DNA from 3 places in the Shewanella sp. CAL98-MNA-CIBAN-0140 genome. Region 1 is predicted to be linked to each of the others. Evidence: predicted binding sites of a transcription regulator. Region 1 holds the regulator's gene; each other region holds the start of a gene.
What was found. The regulator sigma-54, encoded in region 1, starts transcription at its own class of promoters, with help from an activator protein. The targets are predictions, from matches to a motif close to GTTGGCACGNNNNTNGNNT.

Region 1 (7,810 bases):
TTAGCACTGGGCCAAAGGTATCCTCATCATCATCCATCCCTGCCATCCCCATCATTGAATGCTCGGCATCTTCGCGGATCACATCGATAATGTCATCGATGGTGATCCGGCCAAGCAATTTTGCTTGGCTGTCGACGACTGGGGCGGATAGCCAATCGAGTCGTTCAAATTTTTGGGCTACATCTTTATCAGACATCTCAACCGGAATACTTTCTAACTCTGTGTCCATAATGCTTCGGACGGTTACGCTTGGATCGCAGGTTAATAAATCGACTAATCTTACTCCGCCTAAAACATGATCTTGACGGTCAACAACATATAAGGTGTCGGTAGTATCGGGTAAGTTTCCCCGTTGACGTAAATAACGTAATACCACTTCGATATTGACATCGGGTCGTAAGGTGACGGTATCGGTGTTCATGATACTGCCTGCCGTATCATCAGGATAGCGCAGTGCTTGTTCTACTCTATCCCTGTCCTGGCTGCGCATTGACTTAAGTACTTTCTTGTAAACACCATCGGGTAAGCTGCGAAGAATATAGGCGAGATCATCTGTGTCCATACCTATTGTGGCCTGGGCGAGCTTTTCTGGTGTCATGCTGCTAATGAGTGAATCTTTAAGCTCTTCACCTAATTCGTCAAGAATTTCACCCGCATATTGTTGGTCAATGAGTTGCCATAACACTTGTCGATTTTTGGGCGGTGATGATTCGAGAATTAGGGCGACATCGTTAGGTGACATGGTGTGCAACATGTTACGAGCATGAACAAACAAACCACTGTCTAGCGCTTGAACGAGTTGATTGAGGCGTTGTTCGGTTATCTCATTATCTAGGTACTCTTTACCCATATATCTACTTCCTATTCATCATACTTATATCATAAAGTATGTAATCATTCTGGGCTGCTCAGGTTTTTCTGTTTAAGGCGTATTGGTGCAATAATCGTTGTCTGCTTGTAAGACAATGTAACGCCGAAATGGGATACTTGAGTCGTTTCCTCTGGACGAAATTATGCATGGTCTACGCTGCTATACATCATATTGACGGACGACTGCACGGATGCAGAGTCATACTGGATCCGTTGCTGAAAGCGGCGATATCTGTATTATGTTAAACGCTAAACTCCCGCAGAGTGAACTGATACTTAATCAGATGGGTATCAACTGCGTGAGATAAACCTAAGGGCTAATATTATCGAGGGACTGATGTCTACCGTTGAGCATCAATGTCGTGACAGTTTGGTTAGGCCACGTGTAATAAGAATAATAGTGGATTAAAAAGTGAGTGACTCGCGAATCGTACTCTTCACTGATTTAGCAAGATTCATCAAATTTAGCATTAATCAGATCACACACTGCATTTAATGCTACTTCGGCATCTGGACCCTTTGCGGTCACGGTGATCATTTTCCCTATTCCACTTTCAAGCATTAACAACCCAAGCACACTTGCGGCACTGGCGTTTTTTTCGCCCTGAGTTAAGGTGATGTTCGCGTCAAAATCGGCGGCTAATACCGCGAGTTTTGTTGCTGCACGGGCATGTAATCCTAATTTGTTGGAAATGGTAACTTGGCGTTCAAGTTTGATCATTCATGCAATCCTATGCTCACTTAGCGGTGAGTTCACTTATACTTAATTCTCTGTGGCGAGCATTAACAGTGTGTTTACTGCCTTGCCTAAATCGTTTTGCTAATTGGTCTGCAATATATACCGAACGATGCTGGCCACCCGTACAACCAATCGCGATAGTCAGGTAACTGCGATTGTTACGTTCTAGGTGTGGCATCCAGGTTTCAAATAGGTTTTCAATTTGCCAAATGAACTTGTTGACCAATGGCTGACGCCCTAAAAATTCTTGTACGGGTTCGTCTAATCCTGTCAATGGGCGCAATTCTATTTCCCAGTGTGGATTGGGCAAAAAGCGTACATCAAACATAAAATCCGCTTCAGTCGGCATGCCGTGCTTAAAGCCAAAAGACTCAAAGTTAATGACCAATTCTTTATCGACACTGCCTAGTAGTATTTGCCTAACTTGGTCGCTTAACTCGTAGATATTTAGCGCCGAAGTGTCAATGTAATGGTCAACAATTTTTGCGGTAGGCTCAAGTAAACGGCCTTCTAATTTGATCGCTTCTTGCAGTGAAATATGATTTTTAGATAACGGGTGCAATCGGCGTGTTTCGCTGTAGCGTTTAAGTAACACTTTATCATTGGAATTTAGAAAGAAGCTGATAATTTCAGTGTCATGTTCAAGTAGGGCTAATTGGTCTTGAAGCACTTTGCCTTGTTCAGCAATGTTGCGGACATCAACACTAATCGCAACTAAATCATTACTGCCCTTGAGCTGAGCGAGTAATGTGCCAATGAGGGGTAGAGGCAAATTATCGACACAATAATATCCTAGGTCTTCTAATACTCTTAAGGCAACGGATTTCCCTGAACCTGAACGTCCCGATACTATGACAAGTTTCATGCAGTTATAACCCGATAAAGTTCTGTTGCGTTGTGGCTTTTGCGAAGCTGTTTCAATATTTGCTTATCGCTGAGCTTTTTAGCCATACTCGATAACGTGCCTAAATGTTGTTGGCACTGGTCTGCAGGTACTAACAAAGCAAATAAAATATCCACGGGCTGCTTATCAATTGCATCAAAGGCAATGGCTTCTTCACATTTAACAAATATCGCGATGGGGTGATCGATGGTCGTTAATCGACCATGAGGTATCGCAATGCCATTTCCTATACCTGTGCTACCCATTTTTTCTCTCGCTAATAGGCTTTCAAAAACCTCTTGCGAAGACAGGGTTGGATACTGGGCAGCGACTAAATTGCTGATGAGTTCCAGTACTTTTTTCTTACTGCCCGGTGTGGCACAGGTAGTGCATTCCGGCTGCAGAATGGTACAAAGTTCCATCGTTAGTGTTTTGTATACTTCTCTTTGTGTTTAATTACCTGACGGTCGAGTTTATCGATCAGGGCGTCTATTGCAGCATACATATCAGTATTTTCTGACATAGCAAAAATCTCTGCGCCATTAACGTGGATTTTGGCTTCTGCTTTTTGTTGTAATTTGTCTACATGGAGTACAACGTGTACATTATGGATCTGATCGAAGTGTCGTTCAAGCTTTGAAAATTTACCATTAACATACTCACGTAAAGATTCAGTTATTTCGACATGACGTCCAGTCAGATTTATATCCATAGAAAATCCTCCACAACCTTGTAGGTTATAAACTCTTACGTTGGTTTGAGGGCGGGATTAGCATTGCTTCTCGGTATTTTGCAATCGTACGACGAGCAACGTTTATGCCTTGTTCTGCCAGAAGTTGAGCCATTTTACTGTCACTCAATGGTTTTTTCTGGTTTTCTGCGGCAACCAGCTTTTTGATAAAAGCACGAATTGCTGTTGATGAGCATTCCCCGCCATCGTCAGTGCTGACATGGCTAGAGAAGAAGTACTTTAGTTCAAATAGTCCACGTGGGGTGTGCATATATTTTTGTGTGGTGACTCGTGAAATTGTCGATTCATGCATTTCTACTGCTTCAGCAATATCATTTAGCACCATAGGTTTCATGGCTTCTTCACCGTATTCAAAGAAGCCTTGCTGAAATTGCACAATGCAATTTGCCACTTTGAGTAGAGTATCATTGCGGCTTTCGATACTTTTAATAAACCATTTAGCCTCTTGCAAATGGCCTCGAATAAATTGACTGTCAGACTGATTTTTACTGCTTCTAGCCATGGCGGCGTATTGCTGATTAACGCCAATTTTGGGCATATTGTCTGGGTTTAACTCTACAACCCAACGGCCATTTTTCTTTAGTACCGTGACATCGGGAATAACGAATTCGTCATCGGTGGCGGTGATCAATAAGCCTGGACGAGGATTGAGTGATTGGATTAGGGTGATGGCGTCACGTAACTCATTTTCTTTTAGCTTAGTTTTGCGCATCAATAATCTAAAATCACGCCCAGCAATTAAGGTTAAATAGTCTTTGATTAGCAAACGGGCATTATCGATATGGGGTGTGGTGTTAGAGAATTGCGCTAATTGGATCAATAAACATTCACTTAAATCACGTGCAGCAACACCAACGGGATCAAAGTGTTGAATTCGTTTTAATACAGCTTCAACTTCATCTAACTCAACATTTTCGTCACCCATGGCTTCGAGAATATCGTCGGTACTTTGGGTTAAATAACCGCGTTCATCCACGGCGTCGATGATCGCTGTGGCAATGGCAAGATCGGTCTCTGAAAATGGAGTGAGATTTTTCTGCCATTCTAAATGTTCATACAGACCTTCGGTGGTTTCACCTTGAAACGGCATGTCATCATCGCGCATGCTAGCACTACCTGAACCTGACATCGGCGAGGCGGTGTACACTTCATCCCATGTAGTATCCATGGCTAAATCATCCATGGTTTCTTTGGTCATAGATTCTGCTGTGTCGACTGTTGAGGTGTCTTTTTCAATATTGACAATGCTGTTGTCACTGAAGTCTGTATCAGCTTGGTCGCGATTTTCTTTTACGGGGTCTTTTGCTTCAGAAAACTCATCTTCTATTTCAAGTAATGGATTTGAATCCAATGCTTGTTGGATTTCTTGCTGTAGCTCCAATGACGATAATTGCAGTAAGCGAATGGCTTGCTGCAATTGTGGGGTCATGGTTAAGTGTTGACCCATTTTAAGTTGGAGTGACGCTTTCATTTACCGCTTATCCCTAGATGATTTCCATAAAAGTGACAATTTATAAAACTGTAATGGATTGTCACGTACATCAATGATGTTTAACGCTGTTTAGATATCGTTCAATCAAATGAGTTAGATAGACTAAAGGCCCGTAAAGTAACTATAGCTTGAATTGTTCACCTAAGTACACCGCCCGAACTTGTTGATTGCTCAATACCTCATCAGGTGTGCCTTCGGCAATTAAATTACCTTGGCTGACGATATAAGCTCGCTCACAGACATCTAACGTTTCACGTACGTTATGGTCGGTAATTAATACTCCTAGACCTCGGCTTTTAAGTTGTTGAATGATTTTTTTTATGTCGATGACAGAAATCGGATCAACACCAGCAAAGGGCTCATCGAGTAGAATAAATTTTGGATTGGCGGCTAAAGCGCGCGCAATTTCAACACGACGACGTTCACCACCCGATAACGACATGCCTAGGCTGTCTCGAATATGGGTAATATGGAACTCTTCTAATAGATGCTCAAGCTGTTCAATACGTTGGTTTGTACTGAGTTCTTTGCGGGTTTGCAACACGGCCATAATGTTGTCATACACTGTGAGTTTACGGAAAATACTGGCTTCTTGTGGTAAGTAACCAATGCCTTTGCGAGCTCGCAGATGCATTGGATCGTCAGTGAGATCGTCATCATCAATTAAAATTCGACCCTTATCACTTTTCACTAGGCCGACAACCATATAAAAGGTGGTTGTTTTACCTGCACCATTGGGGCCTAAAAGCCCAACAATTTGGCCTGTTTTAACCGTTAAACTGACATCTTTAACAACTTGACGATCTTTATAGCTTTTAGCCAGATTTTCAGCGGTTAAGGTTATTTGGGTCATGGTTTGATCTGCTTTTTAACTGGGATTTCAGGGAGTTTTTGCTTTGGCGCAGACTCGTCTTGGAAATTCTCAGGTTGAATAATGGTGATAACCCGATCTTGCCCTGTGCCCGAACTTTCAGCAATAAGCTCTTGCGCATTGATGTTGTACTTAATTCGATTACCGGTCACTTGGCTACCCGATTGATTAAGTTTGGCATTACCTGTCAATGTTAGCGTGGTAGTCGCAAGGTCATAGGATATTTCGTCGGCACTGGCAGTACCAATTTGACCGTCATCTAATTCTTGTGAAAACGTCGCGGGTTTGCCAGTGGCGATAAGTTTCTTACTGGTGCTGTTTTCGGGGGTAAACGCCCGTAATTCATCAGCATTGATATTAATACTGCCTTGGACAATCTTAACCGGACCATTAAAAATGATTTGGTTATTTTTTATGTCAGCAAATTGGCTAACCGCAACAATTTTTAATTCTTGTTTCAGATCACCTTGTTTCGCCATAGCAGGCAAACTCAACAGGCAAAGTATGCTGCTCAATAACATAACATTGGCGCGAGTGTGGAGACGATTAATGTGGCTCATATGTTCCTTCTACCTGGCTCAGTAGCGATAATTGTTGCGAATTCAAGTCAGCATGTAGGCCTAAGCCTTTAATAATAAACCCTTTGCCTTTGATATACACCATCTCTTGTGAGGTGCCTATCATAGTGGTTAAGTCTACCGTCACCGCTTGGGTACTCAATGACTGCAGGGGTTCTTCTATATCAATGGCATCAATAATAACATTGTTTTCTAATATGACTTTGCTGGTGTTTTTATTCAATTGTCCTCGATCTGCACTTAATTGCCATTGTGCTTTACCATTTTCAGGGTAAATGAGGTATATCGGTTTGGTAAAGTGAGTGATGTCACTTGAAGCATAATGCTCCATGTGCTCGGCGCTGACTCGACTTTCGACAAAACCTTGTTGATTGAATTCCGTGGTGCGTAGGTTATCTGCAATAAAGTCAGGGCGCTCAATACCAGGTACTTTCACCGAGTCCATTTCACTGCGTTTTATTTGTGCTTGCCAGTACAACATAAAAGCAAGACCAAAAAAAGCCACAATACTTAGGGTGATCCGATTCATATACTCATTCCATGAGCACTGGCAAATTTATCTTGGCTTAAGAGTAATAAGTCAGTCAGTTCTCGCAAAGCTCCATGTCCGCCGTTTAAGGTCGTTGTCATGTGACAATGTCGTTTTACAAACGGATGACCATCGCCGACACACACGGAGAGACCTACGGCTTTCATTACGGGCAGATCAACCATGTCATCGCCAATGTAGGCTACTTGTTCGGCGCTTACATTATACAGCGACATAAGTTGCTCAAAAGGTTCAAATTTATTATCAATGCCTTGATAAATATGTTTGATTCCTAATCCGGTCATTCGGGTTTCGACAATTTTTGATTGACGACCTGTAATGACGGCAACATGAATATCGCTAGTGAGAACTGAGCGTATACCGTAGCCATCGCGAGTATGAAAGGCTTTGAGTTCTTCGCCAGCATTACTGAGATAAATACGTCCATCTGAAAAGACCCCATCGACATCACAGATTAACAGTTTAATTTTCTGAGCTCGCTGCCAAATATCATTACTGATAGGGCCGTAAAATCCTTGGTGACACGAGGTTGATTCTGACATGATTAAATGACTCCAGCTTTAACCATATCGAGCATGTTTAATGCCCCGATCGGTTGGTGTTTTTCATTGACGACAACCAGTCCGTTGATGTTTTTTTCATCCATGATTTGTAGCGCTTGTGCAGCTAAAATACCCGTGGGGCAGGTCACACAGTTTTTGGTCATCACCAGGGCTATCGAAGTGGTACGAAGGTTCACTTCGGCATCGATGACCCGGCGTAAATCACCATCAGTAAAAATACCCACTAGTTTGGCTTCATGGTTGACTACCGCCGTCATGCCAAGGCCTTTTTTAGATATTTCATAAAGCGCTTCAGTAATACAAATAGCATCACTGACGATAGGCAAATCATCGCCTTTATGCATGACATCGTCTACTTTTAGTAATAATTTTCGCCCCAATGAGCCACCAGGATGTGATAAGGCAAAGTCATCACGGGTAAACCCTTTTGCTTGCAACAATGCAATGGCTAATGCATCACCCATTGCTAGCGTAGCAGTGGTGCTAGACGTCGGCGCTAATCCTAACGGGCAT
Region 2 (7,810 bases), on a different contig from region 1:
AAGCATAAAGGCCACTAATATCTGCAAACATACGCGGTAAATATTTCGGTTGAGCAATAATGCCTTCTTGGTAGGCCTGATACAGTACCGGAATATCTTCGATGGCGAGTTTACCTAAAAATAGCATTGGGATTAACTCAGGTAATCCGGTGCTAATCGCACTTCGAATAAAGTTAATGTTTTCAACATAACCGCGCACATAAGAAATATCTTTGGTGAAAAAACTACCGCCGCTGACCATGCCACCACGAAACACCCGTTGAGTAACCCGATAGCTGTCTTTTGAGCTTAGATTAAGGTTTCTAAAGTAGCGATAGACCTCAATAAAGTCAGCTCCTTGTTCAGCCATGTCGACGGCGGATACGCGGTCACTGATACGCCGAGCACGTCCAGGATTTGAGCTAAGCGTTAGCATCTCCATTAATACTGCTAAACCTTCTTGCGACGCTGTCACACGTGGCGAGCCGACACTGAGCCAAGTTGCATGGGGTTGAGCGCGACCGTTAAGTGTGGTGCCCACATGAACCCAGCCTTCATGTACCTCATATACATTAAGATCCGACTCACTAAACATGGCGCGAGTGTTCAGCTTTACGGTATCGCCACCCACCGACGCATCAGACACAATACCATCACTCAATTGAACGTGAATCTCGTCGTCGTGAAAATACTTTACTAAGCGTTCGCTCAATACATTTACCGCTTCTGGGGCGGTAACAATCTTAGGATGACGGCTACTCATGTGGCGCGCGGCTGGCAACGAAAAGATATGGCTTAAGCGATCGCCAAGTTGGCGTAAAGTGTGACGATCGCCATGTAACTTGTGGCTCGCACTGCCGTATAGCTCTTGGCTAAGTTTACCAAACATGGGGTTTCCACGATTGTGGAGCATGTCTATCACGATCCGATATTGATCAATGTTTGCCAGTAGAATTTTAGCTAATTTATCGCGTTTACCTAAACCACGCTCAACGGCACTTTTTAAGCCTTGCAGGTCGGTTTGGGTTTGATCTGCATTAAATGCCAGAGGAATAGACTGATAGAAATCATTGCTGACATTGGGCAACGTTTTACTTTGTTTCGCTAAAAAATCATCTTCAATTTGTCTTGGCCATTTTATCGAGTCTAAAATTTTAATGGGTGCTTGGATGCGAATCAATTCATCAGAAAAACGACGAATATCTTGTTGATAACGCAATAAAGAGTCAGACATTGTCTTTTCCTAATCTAGATAAGGTTGTAAGCAGTATTAGCACCCATATTAGCAGATGTTGATCACAAAACGGCAATGATAAAAGACAGCATATTCAGCACTGTTTTAGTGCAATTTATCACTGTATTTCGCCTTTTCTCGCTGATAGTTTTTTTAAGTGTCTGAAAATAATAGTTTATTATTTATGGCATTAAAACTGCTTTGTCTAAAGTAATCATAATTAAAAGGAATATTTATGGCAGCGATGAGCTATTTAAGTGTGATTGAGCGTTATCATGAATATGAAAATTTGGTACACGAATTATTAGAGTCTATTTTGATCGGTGTGGGAGATATTAATTTATTCGAACAACCCATATCGGCTAAAATTTTTGAAGATATGGCAATAAGCTATCCCTTCGTGGATCTTATCTATTTACTTGATAAAAAAGGGATACAAATGTGTCCTAATATCAGCGTCATTAATCAGCAAGTTAAGTTAATGACCTGCGGTCATCATGCTGATCGAAGTCAGCGACCTTATTTTACTCAATTAGCTGCCATCGACACAGTCCATATTACCCGGCCCTATTTATCTAATTCCGGTGCGGGATTGTGTTTGTCGGCATCGCAAATGATTAAATCGACCTCTGGGCAAGTGGTTATTGTGGTTATTGATGTTAACTTAACACGATTGATCGAGTTTATGATGGGTGACAGCGCTAGGCGCAAAATTTCGCCCTTTTTTAAAAGTATTTATACTGCGATTGTACTGTGCCTTTTTGTATTGGTTAGTGTACTCATGTGGACAGTGATCCGTGATATTTACACGTTATTTAGTCAAATATCTGCAACTCATGACCCGCTAGAGCCTTTTGGTATTATCATTTTTCTTACGTTGGCATTAGCGATTTTTGATTTGGGTAAAACCATTTTAGAAGAAGAGGTGCTGATGCATAAAGATATCTTCCGCCACAGCTCCACCCGAAGAACGATTACTCGATTTATTTCAACCATTCTGATTGCGATTTCAATTGAAGCCTTATTGACCATGTTTAAAGCGTCTCTGGGAGAACAACAATATATTGAGCCGGCAATTTTAATGATGTTGGCGGTGGTGGGATTATTGGTGGGCTTGGGTATATATGTGTATTTAGGCGCAAAAGCTGAGTTGTTGCTCACGCAAACACAAGTTGGTAAACATACGCGCAGGATACAGGCTAATAATGAATAAGGTCTTACGAGTGCATTAAGATTGCTACTCACTGACTTAGTTACTCATTTAAATAGACAGGGATAAACGATACGAGCGTTTATCCCTATTTTTTAGAAGAAGTCGTCATCGCCAATTGCTTTACGTAATTGAGCTTGTTCGAGGAAATCTTCTAATCTTCGTTTTACTTGGCGTTTATGTTGTAATGCTTCAGCGGATTTAACGTTTCTAGGCGTTGTCATCGCGTCCATCTCTGTGTCATCAGGCACTCTTTCAGTAAGATTAGCCATAACAAAAACCTCAGGTTGAATAAAAGCGTGGTATTAATTCAATGAGCATTTTCTAACTAAAAAAACGTAAATAGGGAAGTAAAATATTTTTCCTCAATTGGACAGCTATTTTTACCTTTCTCTCTGAGCTTAGCAGTAAATGTATTTCTTGCTAGTAAAATATATAACCTTGTAGGTGCAGTGTATTTATCGCTAAATATTTTTGATGTTGTGATGTGATGTTGTGATGTGATGTTGTGATGTCCTGAGATAATGACTCCAGATCAATACAGATAAAAAAACGCCACCTTTCAAGTAGGTGGCGTCGATATACGCAAAAAAGTGAGTGTGGGAGAGTGTTACTCGTTATAGCGTAAACCCGTACGAGTAGCCTAGAACTACTTTTGCATCATTGTCTGGTAAGTCAGTGTCAGACGCCATAAACGATACTGTACCGATATCGGTTTCAGCACTTAATGTGACGTTGTAATCTGCATAAGTGTCACCGAATAAATCTTCAACCACATCGCCTTGTGAATAACCGTAGTGGAATGCGACGCTGAGTTTTTCTGTTAACGGAAAACTGGCATTGGCTTGAATATAGTTCCAGTCAGTTTCGTCATCTGCACCTGACACACCATTATCAGCATTGATCACTTGAGAATAGCCGACATCTAACCATTTCCAACCTAATACCAGAGAGACTTCACCAAAGTCAATGCTGCCACCGGCATCTGGATAGGCATAATAAAGGTAGCTGATGTCGTAAGTTAGGTCTTCAGTAAAGTTACCACCATAACCGCCGTAAAGATCTAACTCGTAGCTGGTTTCATCACCGAAATCGACATTAGATGCCCAAGTACCAGCATAAAATCCAGAGTCATGAGCATAGTCAATGCCACCTTGAATGGCTGCTTCATTATTGGTTTGCGTGGTGCCACGCCATAAATAGTTTGATGTTGCGCCAATATTGCCAGTGACTTCAGCAAGGGCAGAGCCGCTTAGTAATAAGCCAGTTGATAATGCAATTGCTTGATATAGTGATTTTTTCATCTTCATCCCTTAACGTTTTATTATCACAGAGGCATTTATTTTTATTAAATGAACTCAATGTTGGTTTATCTGAAGATTAAATAGCGAATCGCGTGCCAACTCTGTTTTTTTAAATTAATCATAAACTTATATATTTATGGATCATTTTGTTGCATCTTTGTTGCGGCTTAATGATGCAGGGTTGCACTTTTTTTGTGCAACAATACCTTGAGGTGTAGCTATTTGCTTATGTTGTGTAGGTTCGTTTTTTTCTCGATACGATAGGGTTAAGGATGGGATCTTTTATAGTGTGTAGCTCAGGCTCTCGCAGATAATCAACCTTGGGAAATGAGCAATAAAAAACCTCCATTGAGGAGGCTTCTATCAAAAAAAGTACTACACGTAAAAATTAATTAACGCTGTCTTTTAAGGTTTTGCCAGCTTTAAACTTAGGTACTGTAGCGGCTGCAATTTGAATTTCTTTACCCGTTTGTGGGTTACGGCCAGTACGAGCAGCACGTTGAGTGGTTTCAAAAGAGCCAAAACCAACAATAGAAATCTTGTCACCATTTTTCATCGCTTCAGTAACCGCTTGTTCGAAAGATTTTAGAGCGCGGCCAGCTTCAGCTTTAGTTAACTCAGCATTTTCAGCAATTTTTGCAATTAATTCACTTTTGTTCATATTGATATTCTCTGCTTTCCATAGAAGTGATTTTGTAAAACATTATTAACATGCCACAAGCTATGCTGGTTTAAAAGCACTTTATCCCATAAATTCAGTATCTGTAATAGTTTTAAAGCAAATTATGTTGAAATAATGGCTTTATTTACGCTGTCAGTTACTCATCCAGTAGTTGGTAAAGTATTTTCTTGACTAACTTTGGTTCAAAAGGCTTATCACATAAGGCGTTAACTCCTGCACTAAAGACATTACTTAAGTGAGTTTCATTGGCTTCAGACGATACCATTAGGATCGGGATATGTGATTGATGACTTTGATTGCGGATATATTGGGTTAATGCCAGTCCGTCTACTGAGGGCATGTTGTAGTCGGTTATCACTAAATCATACATATTATCTTGCATTAGGCTGATGGCTTGTTCACCGTCGACCGCTTCGGTGATCAGTTGCATCCCTAAGTTGCCTATGGTGCGTTTGATGACATTGCGCGCCATACGGCTATCGTCGACCACTAACACCCTGATGTTATGCACATCAAAATGGCTTAAATCTAGCTCGTCGTGGCTAAGTAAATCAATGGTTGAATTAAGCGCCGTCGCTAAATGTTCGGCATTAAATGGCTTAGGCAAAATAGCGACAACGCCTGACTGCCTAAATATGTCGAGTTGTTCACGTCGACACTCACTGGAAACGAGCATAAATTGAATGTCATTTAATGCTGGGGTGCTGTTGATGTACTGCAGTAGTTCAGTTGCTTCACCATCGACAAAATGCAGCGCGCTAGCAATTAGGTCGGGTTTATGGCGTTGGATAATCTCTTTGGCTTCGGTAATCGTTGCGGCAGTTTGAATACTGGTCACACCCTCTTGCTGAAGACGAGTAATAATAATTTTGCGTTGAGTCTCTGAAGGTTCAAGTAATAGGATGGATAACTCACTCGGGGATAAACTGGTCATATTTTACGTTCCAAAAATATATTTATTATTATATTTATTATTATTCTAATGTAGCATTTATGGGTAATTTATACCCTCAAAATACTTTAAGGATGACAATCAAACCTGAGTAATATCGTCTTATATTTATGTTTGTATTTACTTTTTAATAAGATAGTCTCGAGTCACATTCGACAGCCCTACCCACCATTGAAATACCACTAGGCTCAACAGTAATAACCATAGAGGGATCAGTGGAATGTTATAACCTTGAAAGACAAGTTTTACGTCATCAGGGGTGATTTGATAGGCAATCACCGCTGTCGTTGTCATGGCGGCAAGCCCGAGTGTTTGTAAGCTGACATAGCTGAGTAACAATATCTTTGTCCATGCCGCACGTTGCACTATACCGATTAACATCGGGATCACGCCCAGTGTTAATAAATCAAATGCTTGAAAGGTTATCGCCCGCCAAATTGCAATAAGGGTGAGTACAACATACAGTGAGATGAGGAGCATGACTCTAATTGGCATACGTGGGGCAGTGTTTTGGTTCATATTAGTCATCGAGTGGGACAATTTGAGGTAGAATATCGCACAAAATAGAGTGATGGGTACATTTAGATGACAGAAACACATTTTTGGGCGCTAGTGACCCGTGATCATGCTGAGCAGTCTTCTGCTGAACTCGAGCTGCGTTTACGCCAACAATTACAAACGTTAGACGATGAAGCGCTCAAATCATTCGATAAAATGTTAGGCCAACAGTTACGTCGTAGTTACTTATGGTCAGTCTGGGGCGCGGCATACATTGTTACTGGTTGCGATTCTGATTATGGCTTTGCTGAATTTAGGTGTTTTGTATTATCACTAGGTCAACAATGGTATGAAAAAATACTGGTTAATCCTGATAGTTTGGGTGAGCTTGAACAGTGGCCTCTAGTGGATCATTATGCCTATCCGTTTGTGGAAGATTATGACCTAATCCCAGGGCAGATTTATGAAGACCGCACGGGTCATGAATTACCGTTTGTCCCTTCAGGACAAAACTCGCCTGTAGGCAAAAAGTTTAGTACCAAACCTAAAGTGATGCGCCAAACCTATCCATTACTGAGTGCACGGTTTCCTTTTTAGTCATATGAGTTCCATGAAACGCTAATTATGGGACTATTAAGTGTTGGTTCAGCTTGAGAGGGCTATAGTTAATGTATAAAGATGATAGTACTTATCGCTAACATTTATGTTAATCATCAAAATGCGTATTGCAGCATGACAAAAAGTTGTTCTAACGGGGTGTAACTATCAAGATCACGGCTTAAATAAGTTGTAATGAAAGCATTTTAAGTCCTTTGGAGGTGTATTATGAATGTAAAATACTTACTGCTTGCTTCGGCATTGATGTGTCCAGTTGCGATGGCAGAAGACGTGCCAGAACCTAATCCGGTTACCGAAGTGGGTGTGGTTAAAATTGAATGGCAAAACCCAAAAGATTTCCGTGATATTAAAACCTCAAATGAACTCCAATCACGATTCGAAACCCGTTTATTTGAAACCTTAACCAAAAATATCAACAAACAAGCGCAAAAAATCTTAAAGCCGGATCAGAAACTTGACATGAAAGTGACTGATTTTGATTTAGCAGGAGATATGCGGCCTACTTTTGGCGCCGCACCAGGTGATTTGCGTATAGTAAAAGATCTTTATCCACCACGCGCAACATTCAGCTACACCATTACCGAGAAGGGTAACGTCGTTATCGCTGGTGATGAAAAAATTACCGACATGAGTTTTATGCACAACACGCGTCGTTTCAATAACAGCCCCTTTCAATATGAAACCACCTTGTTTACCGATTGGTTACAAAAGAGTGTTGCGCCAAAACTATAAACCTTGGCTATTGAGCACTAAGTACGGCAAATATACAGACAAAGGTGGGTTAACATACGTGTTGCCTGTTTTTTATTAAGGCTTGAATTTCATCTTTAGTGGTTTGATGAGACATTGCTGATAGCCAATTAGTTTGGCCATTGATTGTCGTCAATGATGTTAGTAAAAGCATGGCGAGAAAAGTCAAACAAGGAAGGTTGCTCCTGCATGAGGCTCAGCAGGAGCATAAAGATTATTTGGACAGTTTAAACACTTGCAGCGTTTGCAATAAGGTTGCAAGTTTTTTGACAAAGGCTTCGAGTGTTTCTGGTGCCACATGAGTGCTATTTTGCATGGCATCAAATTCTGCTACCAACTCTTGGACATAGGGTAAGAAGCGGTTGCTATTTTCTGTAAAACCTTGATCTTCTGCGAAAATCGCCACAAACTTACCGTGACCGGCCTTTCGTAACTCGTCTAGCCGAGCATCTGAATCAATGGCTTGTCTATAGGCTATTTGCAGGTTTTCTTTTATCTGTAGAAAAACATTTGTGTACGACATAGTTGCCTCATAGTGCATGTGCAAAGAATAACGTTAATTATAAGGAGCTGCTATGCCGGC
Region 3 (7,810 bases), on a different contig from region 1:
TACGCAATAAGCTAAAAATGAGGTGAGGGCATGATAATAACATTTCCCTTTCGTCAAAAAAGTGTCAGTTCACTGTAAGAGTTAACTTAGTAAAAGTTAAAGCAAGTTGCATGCCCACTTTTAATTCAATAATTTGATAAGTATTTGCTAGGCTGCTGATGGTTTGCCCAGAGTGTGTCATGTTCGTCTGATGAAAACCTCAATTGGGGATAAATTGGGGGATAGTAACGGTTATCAAACGGCTCTTTGTTCGGCTATTCACCTTGTATCGATTCACAATGGGCCCGCTATTGGCGCGGCGACTAAAACTATTGTTAACATGTGAGTGCACCTTTATTAGCAAAACACATGGCATGTTTGATATTGCAGACTTGAAATAAACCCGTTTTCAACGATTTATCCCCTCTCTTATCCAGGTTGAGGTTAAAATAGCTAGCAAGCGTATTATATTAAACCAAGGTTCACTATAATGTTAACCAACAATTTTATCCTTTTGAGTAACAGTTAACTACAAGGCTGTGTTATGTCGAGCATTTTAGAATCAGTAAATAAACGTACCCAGCTTGTCGGACAAAACAGATTAGAGCTGTTGCTGTTTAAGCTTAACGGTCGTCAACGCTTTGGTATTAACGTATTTAAAGTAAAAGAGGTATTACAATGTCCTCCACTGACAAGGCTACCTAAACTAAACCCCTATGTTAAAGGTGTTGCGCATATTCGTGGGGAAACAATTTCTATTATCGATTTAAGTGCTGCAACCGGTGGACGTCCACTGACATCAACTGAAAATTGCTTTGTTATCATTTCCGAATATAACCGCAGTGTTCAAGGCTTTTTGGTCAGTTCTGTTGAGCGTATCATCAATATGAATTGGGAATCTATTTTGCCGCCGCCCCAAGGTTCAGGACGTTCTTCATATTTAACGGCTGTGACTGAGATTGAAGGTGAGCTGGTTGAAATTTTGGATGTTGAAAAAATTCTTGATGAAATTTCACCTGTTAAGACCTCTATCAGTAAAGAAGTCAGTGAGACGTTAACTATCGATAAAGAACAGCATTATCATATTATGGTTATTGATGATTCTACGGTGGCACGCAAACAAATTATTCGTTCGTTAGAGTCGTTAAATCTGCAAATCGATACCGCTAAAGATGGTAAAGAAGCGTTGATCATGCTGAAAAATATTGCCGCTGAAATGGATGATGTCTCAGTTGAGATCCCGCTGATTATTTCAGATATCGAAATGCCAGAAATGGACGGTTATACTTTAACTGCTGAAATTCGTGATGATCCAAAATTAAAGAACATAAAAGTAGTTCTACACACATCATTAAGTGGTGTGTTTAACCAAGCAATGGTAGAAAAAGTAGGTGCTAACGACTTTATTGCTAAGTTTAACCCCGATGAATTAGCCTCAGCGGTTAACAAACATTTGAGTTTATAAGCCTCTAATATTGAACAATATTGGATGCTCAGCTCATCGGCCACATATTAGGAAGTTAATGTGACAGATAAATCACTTGCTGAAGCAGAGTACAATCAATTTAGGCTGTTTTTAGAGCAGCATAGCGGTATTGTGTTAGGTGAGAATAAACAATATTTAGTCCGCAGTCGTTTAGCGCCGTTGATGGGGAAGCATAATTTACCTTCTTTGTCTGAGGTGGTTAAAAAGTCGATGAAACCGATAGAACGTCAACTGCGTGCTGAAGTGATAGATGCAATGACCACCAATGAAACCTTATGGTTTCGAGACCGTTATCCGTTTGAATTACTTAATAATACTCTATTGCCTGAATACAGTAAGCTTGGCAGACCGTTAAAAATATGGTCTGCGGCATGTTCTTCTGGGCAAGAACCTTACTCTTTGTCGATGACAGTGTTGGAATATCAACAGCGTAAACCCGGTGCTTTACCGGGCGGCGCGACGATTCAGGCAACGGACTTGTCACCATCAATGTTAGAGCGCTGTAAGAATGCTGAATATGATGGTTTAGCGCTGGCTCGTGGCTTGTCTGAAGAGCGTAAACGTCAGTTTTTTGATGCTTTACCGTCGGGCAACATGACAGTGAAAGATAATGTTAAGCGTTTAGTTAACTTTAGAGCACATAATTTACTTGAAAGTTATAGCTTATTAGGTAAGTACGATATTATTTTTTGCCGTAATGTATTGATTTATTTTGGGCCAGAGGCAAAGACTAAAATTTTGCGGCAATTTGCTGCCGCACTTAATCCTAAAGGTATTTTATTCTTGGGTGCGTCAGAATCTCTAGCAGGCTTAAGTGATGAGTTTAATATGGTTCGCTGTAATCCTGGTATTTATTACCAAAAGAAAATATAGATAAAATAACAAGTTAAGCTATTTATCATGCCGGCATTCGTCGGCATGTTTGTTTTTGTCTTTTATTCGTTTAAAAATTAAATTGTTGGCATAACCCTTGCTTTATTACTATCAGTTAGCTGATGGAGGCAATTTTATGGCGATTAATTTCGATAATGCATTAGGTGTTCACCAATATTCTTTGGGCATTCGAGCTCAAAGAGCAGAAGTAATTTCAAGTAATATCGCCAATGCCAATACTCCTCATTATAAAGCTCAAGATGTTAATTTTGCTGCTGCCATGAAATCGGCAAGCTCGCATCAACAGGGCTTGAGTATGAGTCAAACCACAGACAAACATTTTGATTTAACGGCGTTAAGTCAACAACATGTTCAATATCGTATACCAAATCAGGCCGATACTGGCGATGGTAATACCGTCGATACCCAGAAAGAACAAGCAGCATTTATGCAAAATTCGCTCGAATATCAAATGTCATTAGGCTTTCTTGAGGGCAAATTTAATGGCATGCGTAAAGCATTGAGAGGTGACTAATCATGAGTTTATTTAATATTTTCAATGTGTCTGGTTCGGGTATGTCAGCGCAGTCAGTGCGTTTGAATACTACCGCCAGTAATATTGCCAATGCTGATTCGGTGTCAAGCAGTGTCGATAAAACCTATCGTGCACGTCATCCTGTTTTTGAGGCCGAAATGCTAAAAGCCAATAGCCAGCAAGACAGTTCGCCTGGCGTCAGCGTTAAAGGCATTGTCGAAAGTAACAAACCATTATTAAAAGAATACTCGCCAGACCATCCAATGGCGGATGGTGATGGTTTTATTTACAAACCTAATGTCAATGTGATGGAAGAAATGGCCGATATGATTTCTGCATCACGCTCTTATCAAATGAACGTTCAGGTGGCTGATGCAACTAAGTCTATGTTGCAACAGACGTTAAGGATGGGTAAATAGTATGATTATTCAAGGAGGTAACAATGAGCCTCGTTAACTCTTACAGTCAGTCTTTACCGCAACAGTCCAGTAGTGCTTCAAACACAAGTGCTACAACCAAAAATTCTGTGCAGGCAAATACGACCACCACGACCACAGGTAATCCTTTTCTTGACGGAATTCGCTTACCTGAAGAAAGTGCGATACCTGAAGCAAAAGATCAGATGTTAAAGCAAGATGATTTCTTTGCTTTACTCAGTCAACAGTTGTCGATGCAAGATCCCTTTAAACCGGTTGATAATGATCAAATGATTGCCCAAATGGCATCATTTTCCACAGTCGATGGTATTTCAAATCTTAATGATGAAATTCTTAACCTCAATACTGTGATGAGTTCTAGCCAAGCATTGCAAGCTTCTGGTTTAGTGGGCCGTAAAGTGCTTATTCCTTCTGATACTGGGGCTATTTCTACTGAAAACTCGGAAATTAAAGGGGTGATCAGTACGCCATCAACCATCGAATCTATTTCGGTCAGAATTGAAGATGAGTCGGGTCAGCTGATTAAGAGCTTTAATATTGATGGCAGTAAAGGCGGCAATGTTGATGTGACGTGGGATGGTTTAGATTCAGATGGCCAACCCGCAGAAGCCGGTAATTACGCCATTAAGGCTAGCGGTAAAGTGGACGGAACGTCGGAAGATTTAGCCGTATCGACTTATGCCCATGTTACCAGTGTGTCATTGGGCACTGTGGCGACAGGCGCTATTTTGAATTTGCGTGGAGTAGGTGGAATTAAGTTATCTGACGTACTCGCAGTATCTGAAACATAATACGGCCATCAACAAACAGTTGGCTGTCATCATAAATGAATTAATTGTGAGAGGTGAAACATGTCATTTAATATCGCACTGAGTGGTATTGCTGCCGCGCAAAAAGACTTAAATACAACAGCGAATAACATCGCGAACGTGAATACTATTGGCTTTAAAGAGTCTCGAGCAGAGTTTGCTGACGTGTATGCTAATTCTATTTTTTCCAACGGTAAAACCGCAGTGGGCGGCGGTGCCACCACCTCACAAGTTGCGCAACAGTTTCATCAAGGTAGCTTGCAATTTACCAGTAACTCGCTAGATATGGCGATAAGTGGTGGGGGTTTCTTTGTTACCTCGTCAGAATTAGAGACTAAAGATCAGTCATTTACCCGTGCCGGTGCATTCAAAGTTGATTCAGGCAATTACATGGTTGACTCAGCAGGTAACTTTTTACAAGGTTTTCCCGTTGATGCAGATGGTAATTCAACGTCGGTGAGCTTAACCACCACCAAACCTATTGAGATCCCAGATACAGCGGGTAGCCCAGTAAAATCGTCAAACGTTGAAATACAGATGAATCTTAATGTGGGAGAGAATGCATTAGATCCAGCTAAGTTTAATCCTAAAGATTCTGACACCTTTAATAATTCCACCTCGGTGACGATTTATGATTCGCTAGGTGAGTCACATATTATGACCAGTTACTTTATTAAGCCTGAGCAGGGTTCATATACTGGCGAAAGTAATTGGGTGGCCTTTTATGCTGTCGATGGAAAGCCTGTTGACACGACTGTTGCTGGCAGTTATGAAACAGATACTGATGATGATGGCACCAAAGATGGTAGTGCATTGGCAGAAGCTGCTGATCCCGATGGACTAGGAGGAACATGGTCGGGTGCAGTGCTTACCTTTAACTCAGTAGGTGCTAATATAGGCAGTAACCCAGATCCGATTACCACGGAGCCATTAGGCACTGCGGGTGCAAATGCTTTAGGCCCTGGGGCCGATGGTACTCAAACTCTTAATATAAAGTTTGATAATCCAACCCAGTATGCTTCTCCGTTTGAAGTGACTAAATTAACCCAAGATGGTATTACCGTTGGCCGATTGACTAACGTAGGTATTGGCGCTGATGGTTTAGTGACCGCAAGCTACAGTAATGGCTCAACGGTGCCGTTATCGCGAGTAGCCTTGGTGCGTTTTGCCAATGAGCAAGGACTCACCCAAGTGGGGAATACGTCTTGGAAAGCCAGTATCGATTCAGGTGCAGCATTAGCGGGAGAGGCCAATAGTGGTACATTTGGTAGTATAAAATCTTCTGCGCTTGAACAGTCAAACGTTGAGTTAACCACCGAGCTGGTGGATTTAATCTCGGCCCAGCGTAACTTCCAAGCTAACTCGCGTACCCTTGAAGTGAACAATACCTTAAACCAAACCATATTACAGATCCGCTAAGTTAACCACGCGTCATGATAGGTGTTGCCGTTTACGGCAACACCTTGCCTTTATCCCTTCATTATTCGCCCTCATTATTAGTCCTCGTTATTATCCCCTGGTGTTTTTTGATGCTTTTTTGACACTCATGAGTTATTCGTTAATGTTAATTCTTAACTGATTCAATCTATTACATCTCCATAATCCGCCTTAAAACTCATTGGCATGATGCTTGCTTATTCTGTGTATATAAATTGTTTTTGCAGAAAGTTTGACGGAGCAACAAATGGACAAATTTCTTTATATTGCCATGAGTGGCGCAAAGCAAGGTATGAATGCCTTAGCAGTAAGTGCTAACAATCTTGCCAACGCCAATACTGATGGATTTAAAGCTGACATGGTCCAAGCCCGTTCAATGCAGGCCTTTGGTGAAGGCTTGCCTACGCGAGTATTTGCGATGATGGAAAGCCCCGGCAGTAACTTTAACGGCGGTCCCATTCAAACCACAGGTCGCGACCTTGATATCGCAGTTAAAGGTGATGGCTGGGTTGCCGTACAAGCGGCTGACGGTTCAGAAGCTTACACCCGTGCAGGCAGTTTGAAATTTGACAGTACCGGTTTGCTGTTAAATAGCAGCAATCGTCCAGTGATGGGCAATTCCGGTCCTATTGTGTTGCCTATCCCAATTGAGAAAGTAGAAATTTCGGCCAACGGTATTATTTCAGTTAGGCCTCAAGGGGCGACGGCCGAAGTGGTCGAAGAAGTGGCGAGGATTAAATTAGTTAATCCTGGTAACGAGAACATGATGCGCGGCGAAGATGGTTTGTTCCGCCTTATTGCCGGTGGCGATGCGCCAAAGGACCCCGGGGTTGAAGTTGTCAGTGGCGCAGTTGAAGGCAGTAATGTCAATTCAGTGCAAGAAATGGTCGCCATGATCGATATTCAACGTCGATATGAAATGCAAGTCAAAATGATGAAGAACGCTGAAGAAATTGATAAGGCGTCAGCTTCTTTGATGAGAATCTAGTTAGGAGTAATTATTATGCATCCAGCGTTATGGATAAGTAAAACAGGTGTAGATGCCCAGCAAACCAACATTGCGGTTATTTCTAATAACGTGGCTAACGCCAGTACTGTCGGATTTAAGAAAAGCCGTGCGGTATTTGAAGACCTACTTTATCAAACCGTTAATCAAGCCGGTGGCATTAGCTCAGACAACAGCAAGTTACCCAATGGCTTAAATATTGGTGCCGGTACTAAGGTGGTTGCTACCCAAAAAATGTTTACCCAAGGCAACATGCTCACCACCGATAACTCATTAGATTTAATGATTGAAGGTTCAGGCTTTTTTGAAGTGCAAATGCCAGATGGTACTGCTGCTTATACCCGTAATGGTCAGTTTAGCTTGGATGATACCGGTCAGATTGTTACCCCAGGTTCAGGCTATGTGGTGCAGCCGCCGATCACTATTCCCGATGATTCCTCCAGTATTACCGTATCCGCATCGGGTGAAGTGTCTGTGCAAACCCCAGGTACTGCTGCTAGTCAGGTGATTGGCCAATTAACCATGACCGATTTTATTAATCCGTCAGGTTTAGATCCCTTAGGACAAAACTTGTATACCGAAACGGGTGCCAGTGGCACGCCAATCCAAGGTACGGCATCCCAAGACGGTTTAGGTTCTATTCGCCAAGGGGCACTGGAAACCTCTAACGTCAATGTGACTGAGGAATTGGTCAACCTTATTCAAGGACAACGTATTTACGAGATGAACTCCAAAGTGATCTCGGCGGTTGATCAAATGCTGTCTTATATTAATCAGAATCTCTAAGGCGTTAAGATGATTAAATACATTGCGTTAGCGTCAGTGGTGTTATTAATTGGCTGTAGTTCTACGCCCAAGAAACCCATTGAAGATGACCCATTTTATGCGCCGGTATACCCAGATACGATACCGACACAAGTGGCGGCAACGGGATCTATTTATCTTGATAGCCAAGCATCAAGCTTGTATTCCGATATTCGTGCTCATCGCGTCGGTGACATTATTACGGTGACCTTAAAAGAATCAACCCAAGCATCGAAAAGCGCCAATAACGAAATCAAAAAAGACACTGATTTAAGCGTTGAACCAATATATGCCGGCGGCAAAAACATTTCCATAAGCGGCGTCCCAATTGATTTGGGTTACGGCGACAGCATGAATACCAAGCGCGAGTCTGATGCTGACCAATCAAACAGTTTAAATGGCAGTATTTCAGCCAATGTCATTCAGGTGCTCAGTAACGGCAAC

Region 2: AAEY93_RS19340 (TorF family putative porin) is a predicted target of sigma-54. The motif match lies at 3,809-3,827, and genes of this name have one in related genera.
Region 3: flgF (flagellar basal-body rod protein FlgF) is a predicted target of sigma-54. The motif match lies at 5,737-5,755, and genes of this name have one in related genera.

What each region holds. Positions count from the first base shown of each region.
Region 1 covers NZ_JBEOPI010000005.1:71,969-79,778, forward strand. Annotated here, with positions in the region: gene mgtE (magnesium transporter) at 1-850, opposite strand, end outside; gene AAEY93_RS04160 (HPr family phosphocarrier protein) at 1,316-1,591, opposite strand; gene rapZ (RNase adapter RapZ) at 1,608-2,474, opposite strand; gene ptsN (PTS IIA-like nitrogen regulatory protein PtsN) at 2,471-2,914, opposite strand; gene hpf (ribosome hibernation promoting factor) at 2,917-3,204, opposite strand; gene AAEY93_RS04180 (RNA polymerase factor sigma-54) at 3,230-4,714, opposite strand; gene lptB (LPS export ABC transporter ATP-binding protein) at 4,857-5,588, opposite strand; gene lptA (lipopolysaccharide transport periplasmic protein LptA) at 5,585-6,166, opposite strand; gene lptC (LPS export ABC transporter periplasmic protein LptC) at 6,153-6,713, opposite strand; gene kdsC (3-deoxy-manno-octulosonate-8-phosphatase KdsC) at 6,710-7,276, opposite strand; gene AAEY93_RS04205 (KpsF/GutQ family sugar-phosphate isomerase) at 7,279-7,810, opposite strand, start outside.
Region 2 covers NZ_JBEOPI010000055.1:8,833-16,642, forward strand. Annotated here, with positions in the region: gene AAEY93_RS19325 (flavohemoglobin expression-modulating QEGLA motif protein) at 1-1,213, opposite strand, end outside; gene AAEY93_RS19330 (PDC sensor domain-containing protein) at 1,449-2,426, shown strand; gene AAEY93_RS19335 (PA3496 family putative envelope integrity protein) at 2,519-2,695, opposite strand; gene AAEY93_RS19340 (TorF family putative porin) at 3,041-3,727, opposite strand; gene AAEY93_RS19345 (HU family DNA-binding protein) at 4,116-4,388, opposite strand; gene AAEY93_RS19350 (response regulator) at 4,546-5,343, opposite strand; gene AAEY93_RS19355 (hypothetical protein) at 5,482-5,880, opposite strand; gene AAEY93_RS19360 (DUF4240 domain-containing protein) at 5,947-6,456, shown strand; gene AAEY93_RS19365 (DUF3016 domain-containing protein) at 6,685-7,209, shown strand; gene AAEY93_RS19370 (prephenate dehydrogenase) at 7,442-7,750, opposite strand; gene AAEY93_RS19375 (TraB/GumN family protein) at 7,803-7,810, shown strand, end outside.
Region 3 covers NZ_JBEOPI010000007.1:23,356-31,165, reverse strand. Annotated here, with positions in the region: gene AAEY93_RS05270 (chemotaxis protein CheV) at 524-1,444, shown strand; gene AAEY93_RS05265 (CheR family methyltransferase) at 1,505-2,338, shown strand; gene flgB (flagellar basal body rod protein FlgB) at 2,475-2,873, shown strand; gene flgC (flagellar basal body rod protein FlgC) at 2,876-3,292, shown strand; gene flgD (flagellar hook assembly protein FlgD) at 3,316-4,101, shown strand; gene flgE (flagellar hook protein FlgE) at 4,162-5,538, shown strand; gene flgF (flagellar basal-body rod protein FlgF) at 5,804-6,544, shown strand; gene flgG (flagellar basal-body rod protein FlgG) at 6,560-7,348, shown strand; gene flgH (flagellar basal body L-ring protein FlgH) at 7,358-7,810, shown strand, end outside.